DNA from 4 places in the Neomoorella thermoacetica genome. Region 3 is predicted to be linked to each of the others. Evidence: riboswitches for the same ligand, from Rfam matches in the RefSeq annotation. Region 3 holds a riboswitch; each other region holds the start of a gene.
What was found. A riboswitch is a leader RNA that binds a small molecule or an ion and turns the genes downstream of it on or off. The one in region 3 is predicted to bind cobalamin.
Positions count from the first base shown of each region.

Region 1 (3,673 bases), 230 kb from region 3:
AAACCCTTTTTGAGTACACCCGCACCATCTTAGGAGTCAACACCATCGCCGGCCTGGTGGCCAGGGATGGAGTTATCTACGTTAAGGGTTACCCGGAAAAGCATATAACCTATCCCGAAGCAGCCGCCCGGGCCCGCCTGGCCGGTTACCGGCTGGTAGGGCAGGGAACCTTCGTCACCCATACCACGGCCGTCGACCGGGAGACCGGCCAGGGAGCCCCCTACTGGCCCTATGCCTTCGGTACCCAAATTGCTGAAGTGGAAGTAGATACAGAAACAGGGGAGGTACGGGTTCTAAAGCTCGTAGCCGCCCATGATGTAGGCCGGGCCGTCAACCGTCAGGGGGTTGAAGGACAGATCGCCGGCGGCATCGGCCAAGGCGTTGGTATGGCCCTAATGGAAAAGGTGCACCTAAAGGAGGGGCGAATTATCAACAATTCCTTTTCCACCTATCTAATACCCACTACCCTGGATATGCCCGAGGTGCAGCCTTTAATCGTGGAATCCTATGAACCAACCGGCCCCTACGGTGCCAAAGGGGTGGGAGAACCGGCCACCATTCCCACTGTACCGGCCATAATTAACGCTATCTACGATGCTATCGGCGTCCGCATTACCGAGCTACCGGCTACACCGGAAAAAATTTTGGCCGCACTGCGGGCAAAAGAAGGAGAGAGACAATGACTATATTAATCAAAAACGGCACCCTGGTCACCATGAACCCCCAGCGGGAGGTGTATCAGGGAAACATCTATATTGAAGACGATCGCATTGCCGCCATCGGCCAGACGCCGGCCACCGCCGACCGGATCATCGAGGCTAAGGGCCAGTTAGTCATCCCCGGCCTCGTCCAGCCCCATATCCACCTCTGTCAGACCCTCTTCCGCGGCCGCGCCGACGACCTGGAACTCCTGGACTGGTTGCGCCTGCGTATCTGGCCCCTGGAGGGTGCCCACGATCCCGAGTCCCTTTATTACTCCGCCCTCCTCGGCATAGGTGAACTCTTCCTGAGCGGGACCACTACCATCGTGGATATGGAAACCGTCCACCATACAGAGGCAGCCATCGAGGCCATCGCCCAAAGCGGCATCCGAGCCATCACCGGCAAAGTGATGATGGATTTTGGCGAAGACGTTCCGGAGACCCTCAGGGAAACCACGGAGGCATCCCTGCAGGAGAGCGTCCAATTGCTTGAGAAGTGGCACGGGCACGATAACGGCCGCATCCAGTACGCCTTCGAGCCCCGCTTTGTGGTCTCCTGTACCGAGGAATTATTATTAAAGGTCCGGGATCTCGCCCGCAAGTACGGTGTTAAAATCCATACCCACGCCTCGGAAAACTTGGGTGAATGCGCCCTGGTGGAAAAGCTCCACCACCGGCGTAACGTCCTCTATCTTGACGATATCGGCCTCACCGGCCCCGGCCTCATCCTTGTCCACTGCATCTGGCTCGATGAAGAAGAGAAAGATATTCTGGCTCGCACTGGTACCAAGGTGGTTCATTGCCCTTCCTCTAACTTAAAGATGGCTTCCGGTATCTGCCCCGTACCGGATCTTTTGAGCCGGGGGACGGTGGTTTCCCTGGCCGCCGATGGCGCGCCCTGCAATAACAACCTGGACGCTTTCATGGAAATGCGGCTGGCGGCGCTAATTCAAAAGCCTGTCCACGGCCCTACGTCCATGCCGGCGTCTGTAATCTTTGAAATGGCCACCCTGGGTGGGGCCCGAGCCATGGGAATGGAAAAGGAAATCGGCAGCCTGGAAGTGGGGAAGAAGGCTGACCTGGCCCTGGTCTCCGTGGATGGCCTCCATACCCAGCCAGAAGACGGCGTTAACGTCTACACCCAGCTGGTCTACCAGGCTAAAGGGTCGGACGTCACCCTGACCATGGTCGACGGCAAAATCGTCATGGAGAAGGGCGAACTGAAGACCATAGATGTCGATGAAGTCCGGCGGAAGGCCAACCAGGCCATCCAGCGTGTCGCCCACAGAGCCGGGCTGGCTTAGCTTTTTAATACACATATAATCTGAATTAGTACCCCTGGACATCCTACCCAGGTTATGATAAAATAGCCTTAAAATGAATATGTTCCAGGCAAATACGGGAAGTCAGTGCAAATCTGACACGGTCCCGCCACTGTGAGGGGGAGCAGGCACCATAAGCCACTGGCCCACACTCAGCAAAATCCTGCCGTTACGGGTTAACTTCGTTCAGAAGTTAGCCGGGACGGTTTAGCTAAAGGGGTTGAGTGCTGGACTGGGAAGGCGGTGCGGTAGCTGTGAGCCCGAGTCAGGATACCGGTTGCCTGGGAAACCTTTACCCCTACGTCGGATAGGGGGTGGTTGGCCAGAATCATGGCAAGCAAACCCTCTGCTTTAGGTAGGAGCAGGGGGTTTTTAAATTGCATACAGAGTGGGTGCGCGGTCTCGAGTAGACCGGGCTTAAATTCAGCCGCCGGCAGGGGAGAGGTGGAGCAAAACGCCGCCTGGAAGCGGGGACTTGCAGCCACCGATGATGCCCGGCCAACAGGCTAGCCTGTCTGAATTCCACCAGGGGATTAACCCGGGGAGGTGGTGTATTGAGGCATGCCTGTTTGACGGCAGCACCATTCGCTCCCCGGCATTATTGCCGGGGATTTTAGTTTTCGCAAGGAGGGCATGGCCTCTTGATTTTGGTGGTAGGGAGTACCGGGGAGGGAAGGCAGTTAACCCGCAGCCTCCGGGAGGCCGGTTATCAAATTGTAACCTGGGCTGACAGTACCTACGGAGAGCAGCTGGCCCGGCAGGATGGGGCGGTAGCAATATTAACAGGTCCTTTTACGGAGGATAATCTAGCTGCCCTGGAGAGTAACAGGCAGTTGGAAGCAGTCATTGATGCCACCCTACCTTATCCCAACCATATATCCCGGACCCTGGAAGCCTGGTGCCGGCAACAACAGATATATTACCTGCGTTTTTTACGTGCCGAGACAAGGCTGCCGGATGACAATCTCATCTATCAGGTGGCCACCTGGGACGAAGCCGCTCGAACAGCCGCACGGCTGGGAGAGACCATTTTTTTAACAACCGGTACCAATAACCTGGAAGTTTTCGTCAAAAACCCGCTGCTAAAAGGCAAGCGAATCGTGGTCCGGGTATTACCTGAACACCAGGTAATTAAAAAATGCCAGGACTTGGGCTTGACGCCCCGCGACATTATCGCCATGCAGGGGCCTTTCTCCAAAGAAATAAATAAAGCCATGTTTAAAGCCTGCAAGGCTGGCGTCGTCGTCACCCGCGATGCCGGCCCGGCTGGCGGCACCGAGGCCAAAATCGCCGCCGCCCTGGCGCTAAAAATACCGGTAGTAGTAATCAAGCGGCCTGCCATTCAGTACCGTTACCCTGTCTATACAGTTTCTGAAGCCGTCGCCCTGCTGCAAAAGATAGCGCCTCCGCAATTAGATGTGGGAAATGAGACGTGAAGGGGGTACATACGATGTTCCGCCGTACAACCTGGTTAACACTGTATCTTCTCCTGGCTATGGCCGCGCTGGCCCGGCCGGCCTTTGCCATGCATATCGCCGAAGGCTTCCTGCCTTTCAATTGGGCCGCCTTTTGGTTTATCGTCGTCCTGCCCTTCTGGATCTGGGGCCTGCGCTCCATCCGGCATACCGTTAAAAGTAACCCCGGCCTGAA
Region 1 is NZ_CP012369.1:1,154,535-1,158,207, reverse strand. Features, by position in the region: gene MOTHE_RS14015 (xanthine dehydrogenase family protein molybdopterin-binding subunit) at 1-683, shown strand, start outside; gene MOTHE_RS05815 (5'-deoxyadenosine deaminase) at 680-2,005, shown strand; cobalamin riboswitch at 2,075-2,322, shown strand; gene cobK (precorrin-6A reductase) at 2,674-3,459, shown strand; gene MOTHE_RS05805 (energy-coupling factor ABC transporter permease) at 3,474-3,673, shown strand, end outside.
Region 1: it holds a riboswitch for cobalamin, as region 3 does, so the genes downstream of both, cobK (precorrin-6A reductase) here and MOTHE_RS06985 (ribonucleoside triphosphate reductase) in region 3, are expected to answer to the same signal.

Region 2 (3,673 bases), 270 kb from region 3:
CTCCTTTAGCTTAACAAATGTCCTTCAATGCTATAACTCCGTCAAAGAGGCTTTACAGGCTTTTGCTCGTGTGGGTTGGGTTTTAAAACGGTAGCGAAGTAATCATTTGATTATGGTTATAATAACTAACATGGCCCTATTTATGAGATTTAAAGATGCAGAGGGGCTATCGTATACGTTAATTCTCCTTGGACTTACTTCTATTAACTTAAGGTGGGAGTAAGGCAGTGCCGGTAGTGACGATATCTTCAAAAGGGCAGCTAATTATCCCTGCTGAAATCCGGAAATAACATACCATCAAGCAAGGGGACAAGTTTGAGGTGCGGGTGGCCGAGGGAAAGCTGGTATTAGTCCCCCTGAAGGAAAAGCCCTTCGTGCGTTTGTACGGGGCATTAAAGGGTGAAACCAACCTGGTCCGGTCACTGCAAGAAGAACATGCCAGGGAGACCGAAAAGGAAAACCGGCGGGTAGAGTTGCGGGTCGGCATAGGTGACCATCGACCATAGAGGAGTTTGAACATTTCTCCTATCACAGTGACATTTTCTCAGTCCGCTTACAGGGTGACAATATCACTGTCCGGTGACACATATTTTACAAAGGGCCTTTACAGAAAACAGGCGAACAATTATAATTTTAGAATAGAAAGTTGCATATGGTTACTTTTCAGGTGCCCGCAAGGGAGAATAGGGAACCGGGTGCGAATCCCGGACGGACCCGCCACTGTGAAGGTGAGCACTTGCCAGACCACTCCTTAATGGGGGAAGGGGCAAAGGTGTGATGATCCGAGTCAGGAGACCTGCCTGAAAAGTTTATGCCGCCCTCGCGGAAGGGGCGGGCGTAAGCATGGATGATGGTAAAGTCCACGCTGAGATATGGCGTGGACTTTATTTTTTATCAATCAAACAAAGGGAGAGGATGATTTATGGCATAGGTTCCTTGTGCATGGCTGTCATTGCAGGGTTTTACCCGGTCATCAAGAAAGCGAAAAAATACTGTGAAGAAGGCAAACATTGCGGCGTAAACCGCTGTTGGAGTTGCAAAAATACAGTGGGAGGGAGAATAGTTGAACCTGATAGAAAGCGCCCGGGCCGGCTTGATTACCCCCGAAATGGAGCAGGTGGCCGTTCAGGAGGGTGTAACTCCGGAATTCGTGAGGCAGGGTGTGGCTGATGGGACGATAGTCATCCTGCGCAATGCCCGCCGGCAGAACGTCACTCCAGTTGGTGTCGGTAAAGGGCTGAGGACAAAGGTCAGCGCCAGCGTCGGTTTGTACGGAGAGACGGGCGGTATTGATGTGGAGGTTGCCAAGATTAAAGCCGCCGTGGAAGCGGGAACGGACGCCATCATGGATCTGAGCGTCAGCGGGGACATCGAGGCCATGCTTGCGGAAACGCTGGCCGTTTCCCCCAAGCCCGTCGGTACCTTGCCCCTTTACCAGGCCATGGCCGAAGCCGGCAGAAAATACGGTTCTTCCGTTAACATGAGAGATGAAGACTTGTTTGATGTAATTGAACGCCACGCGGCCGCCGGGGTAGACTTTCTGGCCCTGCACTGCGGGACTACTATGAATATTGTAGAACGCGCCAGAAACGAGGGCCGGATCGATCCTCTGGTAAGCTACGGGGGTTCCCACCTGATCGGGTGGATGCTGGCGAACCGGAGGGAAAACCCCCTTTATGAACACTTTGACCGGGTTCTTGCGATTGCCCGGAAGTACGATGTTACCATCAGCTTTGCCGACGGCATGCGACCGGGATGCCTGGCCGATTCCCTGGATGGCCCCCAGGTGGAAGAGCTGGTTGTTTTGGGAGAGCTGGTCAGGCGGGCGAGGGAAGCCGGTGTACAGGTGATGGTAAAAGGGCCGGGTCATGTACCCTTGCAGCAACTAAAGGCGACGGTTGTCCTGGAAAAAAGTCTCTGCCACGGGGCGCCGTATTTTGTCTTCGGCCCCCTGGTAACAGATATCGCAATCGGTTATGACCATATCAATGCTGCTATCGGGGGTGCCTTGAGCGCCTGGGCGGGTGCGGAGTTTCTCTGTTATGTAACTGCCGCCGAACATGTGGGGATTCCGGATATTGACCAGGTCCGGGAGGGAGTGATTGCCGCTCGCATTGCCGCCCATGCCGCCGACCTGGCCAACGGCCTTACCTGTGCCCGGGAATGGGATCGGGAGCTTTCCCGGGCGAGAAAAGAACTGGACTGGAAGCGGCAGATTGCTCTCGCCATAGACCCCGAACGGGCGGGAAGGCTGAGAGAAGAAAGAAGCGACGCCGCGGCGGCGGGATGTGCCATGTGCGGTAAATACTGCGCCATGGAAATCGTATCCAGATACCTGGGCACAGCCAGACATACATGTTAGGGGGTAGGATAAATGAGCCAGGTTTTAGATGCCCGTGCTGGAAAAATTACTCCGGAAATGGAAAAAGTGGCGGCAGATGAAAAGGTGGATGTGGAATTTGTCCGGGCAGGGGTGGCGGAGGGGACTATTGTAATCCCCCGGAATACCAACCGGAAGGTCCTTAAACCCTGCGGTATCGGGAGGGGTTTACGTATCAAGGTGAATGCCCTGATCGGGACCTCCAGCGACCGGGATGACCGGCAAATGGAGATGCGGAAGATCGCTGCGGCCGAGGCGGCAGGGTGTGATTCCTTTATGGATTTAAGCACCGGCGGGGATATCGATGAGATGCGGCGGCTCACCCTTGCCCACGCCAGGGTTCCGGTAGGCAGCGTGCCCATTTATCAGGCAGCCATCGAAGCCATTGAAAAGCGGGGCAGTATTGTAGCGATGACGCCGGACGACATGTTTGCGGCCGTGGAAAAACAGGCAAGGGACGGGATAGATTTCATGGCCATTCACAGCGCCCTGAATTTCGAGATCCTCGAAAGGCTTCAGGCTAGCGGCAGGGTGACCGACATTGTCAGCCGCGGTGGGGCCTTCCTCACCGGCTGGATGCTGCACAACCAGAAAGAGAATCCCCTTTATGAGCAGTTCGACAGGTTGCTCGAAATCTTGCTGAAGTACGATGTCACCCTCAGCCTCGGCGACGCCATTCGTCCGGGTTCTACAGCCGACTCCCTGGACGGGGCCCAACTGCAGGGAATGATCGTGGCCGGGGAACTGGTCAGGCGCGCCAGGGAAGCCGGCGTGCAGGTTATGGTCGAGGGTCCGGGACATGTTCCCCTCAACCATGTGGAAACGACAATGAAACTACAGAAAAGCCTGTGCGGGGGCGCGCCTTACTTTATTCTGGGTACCCTGGCTACTGATGTGGCGCCGGGATATGACCATATCACTGCCGCAATAGGGGGTGCCCTTGCCGGGACGGTTGGGGCGGATTTTATCTGCTATGTGACACCGGCGGAGCATCTGGGGTTACCAACAGAGCAGGACGTTAAAGAAGGGGTGATTGCCGCCCGCATTGCCGCCCATGCCGCCGATCTGGCCAGGGGAAACAGGCAGGCCTGGGAGCGGGATCTGCAAATGGCGCGGGCGCGGGTCGCCCTCGATGTGGAAAAGCAGATAAGCCTTGCCATTGATCAGGAAAAGGCACGCTCGTTGCTCGACGGTACCGGGGAAGACGGGGTTTGTGCTGCCTGTGGGACGAACTGCGCAGCCCTGGTGGCCGCCCGTTATTTCGGGATGAACTGAGGCGTGAAAACCAGGGGG
Region 2 is NZ_CP012369.1:1,660,775-1,664,447, reverse strand. Features, by position in the region: gene MOTHE_RS08380 (hypothetical protein) at 327-506, shown strand; cobalamin riboswitch at 649-818, shown strand; gene thiC (phosphomethylpyrimidine synthase ThiC) at 1,064-2,362, shown strand; gene bzaB (B12 lower ligand biosynthesis ThiC-like protein BzaB) at 2,375-3,655, shown strand.
Region 2: it holds a riboswitch for cobalamin, as region 3 does, so the genes downstream of both, thiC (phosphomethylpyrimidine synthase ThiC) here and MOTHE_RS06985 (ribonucleoside triphosphate reductase) in region 3, are expected to answer to the same signal.

Region 3 (3,673 bases):
TTGAAGAGCTGGCCGGTTTCCGCCTGGTAGGTGGCCAGGACAGAACGCATAAAGTCCAGGATTTCTAAAGCCAGGCCCCTCCCATCGCGGGTCTCGATACCTTTCTTCATGAAGTTCAAGAGGGCCTCGTGCATGCCCACGATACCAATGGTATTAAAATGGTTCTCCCAGTACCTACCGAAACGCTCCTTAACCTGCCGCAGGTAGAATCGGGAGTAAGGATAAAGCCCCTGCTCCGTCAGCTTCTCCAGGATGTTGCGCTTGAGGAGCAGGCTCTCTTTGGCCAGGTCCATTTTCGCTTTTAAACTGGTGAAGAACTCTTCTTTCGATGAACTCACGTAACCCAGCCTGGGCAAATTAATGGTTACTACGCCGATAGAGCCCGTAAGGGGATTGGCGCCGAAAAGACCGCCGCCGCGTTTCTTCAGTTCCCGGTTATCCAGGCGCAGGCGGCAGCACATGCTGCGTACGTCTTCGGGCTTTAAATCGGAGTTGATAAAGTTGGCAAAGTAGGGGATGCCGTATTTGGCCGTCATGGCCATGATCCTGTCTGCCACCGGGCTTTCCCAGGGAAAATCAGGCGTGATGTTGTACGTGGGTATAGGGAAGGTAAAAATGCGGCCCCGGGCGTCCCCCTCCATCATCACCTCGCAAAAGGCTATATTCAGCCAGTCCATCTCTTGCTGGAAGTCGCCGTAGCATTCCTTACGCCGCTCGCCGCCGATGATCACCGGCTCGCCGGCTAAAACCTGCGGTACGACCACATCCATGGTCAGGTTGACAAAGGGCGTCTGGAAACCCACCCTGGTGGGCACATTGAGATTAAAGATAAACTCCTGCAGGGCCTGCTTGACTTCCCGGTAGTCCAGGCCGTCGTAACGGATAAAGGGAGCGAGGTAAGTATCGAAACTGGAAAAGGCCTGGGCACCAGCTGCTTCTCCCTGCAAGGTATAAAAGAAATTGGCTATCTGCCCCAGGGCCGTCCGGAAATGCCTGGGCGGCGCGCTTTCCACCTTCTGCCCCACGCCGGCAAAGCCGCTTTCCAGTAAATCGGCCAGGTCCCAGCCACAGCAATAGGGCGCCAGCAACCCTAGATCGTGGATATGAATATCGCCCCTTTCATGGGCCTCGCGGATAGCCGGCGGGTAGACCTTTTCCAGCCAGTACCTGGAACTGACGGCGGCAATGATATGGTTGTTGAGGCCCTGGAGGGAATAATTCATGTTGCTGTTCTCATTAATCCGCCAGTCCTGACCGTCAAGGTAGCCCTGGACCATTTCCTGCACGTTGACCAGGAGGTGGCGAAAATCCCGCCATTCCGCATGTTGTTGCCGGTAAAGGATATAAGCCTTGGCCGTCCGGGCATGGCCGTTCTCAATCAATACTTTTTCCACCAGGTCCTGTACGTCTTCGACGGTAGGCAGCCTGTCGACAAATTTTTCCGCCAGAAGGGCCGTCACCTGGTTGGCCAGTTGGCTGGCCTGGCGCCGGTCCTGGCCCCCGACAGCCTGGGCCGCTTTGTAAATAGCATTGATAATCCTTTCCTCGTCAAAGTCCACTACCCGGCCGTCGCGCTTGATGATTTTCTTCGGTATCATGATTAAACTTAATCTCCCTTCACCTATGAAAATGAAAAACCCCAACCACGCCTGCGTAGCTGGGGTAAATCCTCCCTTACCTCACCTTCACCATGGCCGTGGTTTTACGGTGCAATCCCACGGGCAGGTCTCCTGGCTCGGGTTCAACGCTCCCTGCTGCCTTCCCAGTCCGGCACTCAAGCTCCTATCTACCCTACTCAGGCTACTTCTTATTAAAACTATTAAGATATTAACCCGTAGGGGGAAAAATCTTGCTGAGTGCTGGACCAGTGGCTCCTTTAGCAGGTGCTCCCCCTCACAGTGGCGGCACCGCACCGGATTCCCACCGGCTTCCCTGGCACCCGTTGGAATGTTTTTCTGGTAATACACTGTTCGACAAAGATGCAGCAAATTCCTGCCCGACCGCGTGTTCACTTCATACCCGCCTACGCTTCCCCTGTGTTCAGGGGCGGTTCTACTTCTTTTCTTGCTTTTTATAAGGACATTTACTGCAAAGGGAGGGGTCTTCGAAGGAAATCAGGCAGTAAGTCCCTTCTTCCTTCCAGCAAGGCTTGGCACAGCCTATACGCTCAGTTTTATGGGAACAGGACGGGCAGTCTTCTAATAACCAGCAAGGATAAAATGCCAGGTAGTGTTTCAAAGAGTTTAAATTAAAGCCCTTATCTATAAGCCTTTTAATAAAACGCAAGCGCTTCAAGTCATTATTGGAGTATAGACGCCGCCCGTTCTTCCGGGCGGGTTGTATGAGCTTATGCCTCTCCCAAACCCGCAGGGTGCCCGGCTGGATGCCAAGTAGCTCAGCCACAACGCTTATTGGGTACAGCATTTGTTCGGTCATAGATAGTCGCCTCGCCTGGCAATCGGGTTATAAATTTAATTGCAGCTCTATTTTACGTTAACCTGTTATTTTAAATCAAGGTTTTCCTGTTTCGTTTCCTAAAAGCATCTTTTATGTTCAATACAAGGTTTTTTATAATTTTTTTTGTAAGTTTATTGACATCGTTATTAACAGGAAATATGATATAAGTAAAAATAAGATTAACCGGGACGAAAAAATTAATGTTTCCCATCGGTATGGTTATCCAGGTGTTAGATATCTCTGCGAACCACCTGCGGCGCTGGGAACAAAAAAACAGCAAGCGTTGTAATCTTTCCACCCTTCCAGCCTATCTCGCCTTTTACCCCTGGTGGCAGGATGTTCGAGGCCGTTCAGGAAGCTCCGTAGAAACAGCGACTACAGCCACGCGCCCCTGCTGGCAGAGAAGAAACATGTACTGCCAAGGCAATGATGGATAAACTTCAGGAGGAATCTTTAAATGCCTTTTTCACCCGCCATTGAAGAGAGTCTTTTTCCACCCCTTTATCAAAATTTACATGAAAAAATAACCGGTGCCCTGGGAGAAGCTACCCTACGATCTTGCCTTACCTGCGGCGTCTGCAGCGGCGGCTGTCCCACCGGCGATATAGGCGCACCTGTTGATCCCCGTAAAATCGTCCGCCTGCTCCTATGGGGGATGGAGGACAAAGTCCTGGCATCGGACATGATCTGGCTCTGCACCATGTGTGGCCGCTGTACGGTTTACTGCCCGGTAGGTGTGAATATGGGCGACCTGGTCCGGGCCCTGCGCAGCCACCTGGCGGAGGAAGGCCGGGTCCCCGAAAATTTACAAAAAGTTGTTGATCTAGCAGTTACTTCTGGTAATAATATGGGGATCAGCCGGGAGGATTATCTCGATACCCTGGACTGGATGCAAGAAGAACTCCAGGCTGAGTTCGGCCCCCGGGCGGAAATACCGGTAGATAAAAAAGGCGCCAGGGTAATGTACGTTATCAACCCGCGGGAAGCAAAGTTTTTCCCTCTATCCATCCTGGCGGCCGCCAAGGTGTTTTATGCCGCCAGCGAGAGCTGGACCCTCTCCAGCCGCTCCTGGGACGCGACCAACTACGCCCTTTTCTCCGGGGACGACAAAGCCGGCGCTATCCTGGTGCAGCGCCTGGCGGATGAGGTGGAGCGCCTGGGCTGCCAGGAGTTGATCATGACCGAGTGCGGCCATGCCTTCCGCGCCATCCGCTGG
Region 3 is NZ_CP012369.1:1,387,314-1,390,986, forward strand. Features, by position in the region: gene MOTHE_RS06985 (ribonucleoside triphosphate reductase) at 1-1,598, opposite strand, end outside; cobalamin riboswitch at 1,704-1,958, opposite strand; gene MOTHE_RS14260 (MerR family transcriptional regulator) at 2,053-2,436, opposite strand; gene MOTHE_RS06995 ((Fe-S)-binding protein) at 2,915-3,673, shown strand, end outside.

Region 4 (3,673 bases), 380 kb from region 3:
GGTAGCAGCCCGGTCCAATCCGAATTCGGTTGCCGGGGCCCTGGCGGGGGTATTGCGTGAAAAGGGCGGGGTAGAAATCCAGGCTGTCGGCGCCGCTGCCCTGAATCAGGCCATAAAAGCCGTGGCCATTGCCAGGGGGTTTGTTTCTCCCAACGGACTGGATATTGTCTGCATCCCTGCCTTTGCCGATATTCAGATTGAAGGCCAGGAACGTACGGCCATGAAACTAATCGTCGAACCGCGGAAAACCCAGTAAATTTGAAGCCTGCTTACCGTGAGGGAGCAGGCTTCAGGTTATAATATATAGCAAAGAATATACTTGGGGATAGAAATATGGTCGTAAGCGCCGATTTACATACCCATACTACAGCTTCTGACGGACAGCTATGCCCGGCCAAGATGGTAAGGCTGGCCCGGGAAAGGGGACTGACGGCCCTGGGCATTACCGACCATGATACCGTTTCTGGCCTTGCTGAAGCCCTGGCTGCCGGCCGTGAAGTGGGCTTAAAGGTTATTCCCGGGATAGAATTGAGTACCGAATGGGAGGGGCGGGAGATTCACCTTCTAGGTTATGGCCTGGACTGGGAGCAGGGAGAACTCATGGCTTTTCTGGAAACCATGCGCCAGGCTCGCCAGCGGCGCAATCTGAAGATCGTAGCCAGGCTCAGGGATCTGGGTTATAACCTGACCATGGCTGACGTCGCGAGGGAAGCCAAGGGTGAGACTACAGGCCGTCCCCATATAGCGGCGGCACTGGTCCAGAAGGGATATCTGCCCTCCATTGATGCCGCCTTTAAAGCCCTCCTGGATAGGGGTCGACCGGCCTATGTACCACGGGCTAAAATTCCGCCCTCTGTGGCTGTGAAGGTAATTCTGGAGGCAGGTGGGGTACCTGTTCTGGCCCACCCCGGGCTGAGCCAGGCCGATGACATTATTCCCGCGTTGGTAAACTCCGGGCTCCAGGGCCTGGAGGTTTATTACCCCCACCATGATCCTGTCACCAGGGAGCGTTACCTGAAACTAGCCTCCAGGTACGATTTGGTAGTGACTGGTGGTTCCGATTTCCATGGCCGGTCGGGAGACAGCCATGCTGATCTGGGTTCCTGCACCATCGGAGCTCCGGAACTGGTACGGCTCAAGGAGAGGTGGCAAAGGATCAGGGATGCGGGCGACTAAGGATTAGTTTTTGGTCATATACTTTAGCAAGAAATAAAAGGGGGTGGGCCCGTTGGCTGGAGATAGCCAGGTAGCCCTTTACCAGCGTATTCAAGAGCTGGAGAACAGAGTTGAACAACTGCGGATCAGCCGGCGTGTCCTGATGCGCCTGGTGGAAAAAAGTGAAAACGAAAAATGGGAGCTGGTAAACCGCCTGCGCCAGGAAAAAGAGCAACTCCGGGCTCGTAACCGCCGTTACGCCCGGGTCATCTGGCAAAAAAATAGAGAGTTGGTATTCCTTAACTGTAAACTCCGGGGGGATATTGTATCATAGGACTTGACCTGGGCCAGGTGGTGGTTTATACTATAAGCAAATTTAATAAACAACAGGTGCCTGCAGGGTTAAAAGGGAATCAGGTGTAAATCCTGAGCGGTCGCGCCACTGTAACCGGGGAGTTTTTCCTCAGAGGCCACTGGTGATCTACTGGGAAGGCGAGGAAAAGTAATGAGCCGGGAGCCAGGAAACCTGCCTGTTGGTTCAACCCTCGCGTAAAGGGGCGAAATATAAACTTAAGGTTCTTACTCCAGCCATGGTCGCGAGGCTGGAGTTTGTTCTTTATAAACCTCCCATGCCGCCGGGGGAAACCATGTATTCTAACGTGGGGAGAGTATTATATGGAACGCGGGCCGCTAATTATGGTGACCGGGGGAAGCCGGAGCGGCAAGAGTAGCCTGGCCGAGAAACTGGCCGGGGAAGCAGGTGGCCAAGTGGTTTATCTGGCAACGGCCATGATTAATGATGAAGAAATGGCCGCCCGGGTAGACCTCCATCGAAACCGGCGGCCAGCCAGCTGGCGGACGATAGAAACCCCCCTGGAAGTCATCGAGACCATAAGACAGGAAGGCCGGCAGGCTGACACCCTGCTCCTTGATAGCCTGGGAATGTGGCTCAGTAATCTCTTGAACAATTACCATTACGAGGCTGAAAAAAACCGGGAACAAAGGGAAGAGTTGATAGCAAGGATTACCTCCAGATTCAGGGAACTGGCAACTACAGCCTACCAGGTCAGGGCCAGGGTAATTGTAGTTACTGAAGAAGTAGGTCTGGGCCTGGTGCCACCCTATCCCCTGGGACGGCTGTTTCGCGATCTCCTGGGCCTGGCTAACCAGGAATTAGCCCGCCAGGCGGACAGGGTATACCTGGTGGTGGCAGGGCTGCCTGTAGTCCTTAAAGGTGGGGAACAAGCTGTAACTGCGTGGTAAACCTTGGGGTTACAGGGCGAGCCCTAAAAGCGTCTCATCCTGCCACCGACCTGTGGCTTCCAGAGAAAACTACACTTGCCGACATTTTTCTGAAGCGAGCTATTTTCGGAGGAAAAAGCAGTGGTCCAAAAATTACGTCGGGGTTATACCACGGGGACCTGCGCTGCAGGGGCAGCCAAGGCAGCAGCCCTGGCCCTGTGGCGAGGGGAAGAGGTCCAAGAAATTACCCTGACCCTGCCCCGGGGAGAAATAATAACTTTACCCGTTACCGTACATAAAGGTGTTGAAGAGGCCGAAGCCATCATCATAAAAGACGCCGGTGATGACCCCGATGTTACCCACGGAGTTGCCATTCACGTAAGGGCCAGGAAACAAGCCGGGGGCATTACCCTGCGGGGCGGCGAGGGTATAGGGATAGTCACCCGCCCCGGCCTGGCGGTGCCGGTGGGGGAACCGGCCATTAACCCCGTGCCCCGGGCCATGATCAAGGAGGCCGTAGCTGCCATTGTTCCCCCTGGCTTGGGTATGGAATTGGAGATTAGCATTCCGGAAGGCGCAAGGTTAGCCAGGCGTACCCTCAATCCCCGCCTGGGGATCGAGGGCGGTTTATCTATCCTCGGCACCACCGGCATCGTCGAACCCATGTCCGAAGAGGCCTTCCGGAACTCCCTGGTTCCCCAAATCGATGTTGCCCTGGCCGCCGGCTGGGAGACCCTGGTTTTAACCCCTGGTCGCCTGGGCCAGCGCCAGGCGGAAGAGAAATATGGTTTACCTGCCACCGCCATTATCTTAACCAGCAATTTTATTGGTTATCTCCTGGAAGCCTGTGTTGAACGCCGGGTCAAAAGGGTCCTCCTGTGGGGCCATGGGGGTAAGCTGGTGAAAGTAGCGGGTGGCATTTTTTATACCCATAGCCATGTTGCCGATGCCCGCCAGGAGATTATTGCCGCCCTGGCGGCAGCCGCCGGAGCTTCCCGGGAAATAGTGCAACAGATACTTGCAGCCACTACAGTAGAAGCGGTCCAGGAAGTTATCCGGGGGTCGGATTTTGAGCCCGGTTTTTGGGACTCCCTGGCAGCCAGGGCCAGCCAGCGGGCCACTGACCTGGTCCACGGGGAATTAACAGTGGGTACGGCCCTTCTGAATCTTCAGGGGGACATCATGGGTCGGGATGAGGTAGCCCGGCAGATAATGGGGGACTGGGGCTATGACCGTTAGTAAAGGATGGTTGACTGTGATCGGGGTTGGCCCCGGC
Region 4 is NZ_CP012369.1:1,009,684-1,013,356, forward strand. Features, by position in the region: gene MOTHE_RS05060 (stage V sporulation protein S) at 1-256, shown strand, start outside; gene MOTHE_RS05065 (PHP domain-containing protein) at 334-1,176, shown strand; gene MOTHE_RS05070 (hypothetical protein) at 1,229-1,489, shown strand; cobalamin riboswitch at 1,527-1,703, shown strand; gene cobU (bifunctional adenosylcobinamide kinase/adenosylcobinamide-phosphate guanylyltransferase) at 1,831-2,418, shown strand; gene cbiD (cobalt-precorrin-5B (C(1))-methyltransferase CbiD) at 2,539-3,636, shown strand; gene cbiE (precorrin-6y C5,15-methyltransferase (decarboxylating) subunit CbiE) at 3,626-3,673, shown strand, end outside.
Region 4: it holds a riboswitch for cobalamin, as region 3 does, so the genes downstream of both, cobU (bifunctional adenosylcobinamide kinase/adenosylcobinamide-phosphate guanylyltransferase) here and MOTHE_RS06985 (ribonucleoside triphosphate reductase) in region 3, are expected to answer to the same signal.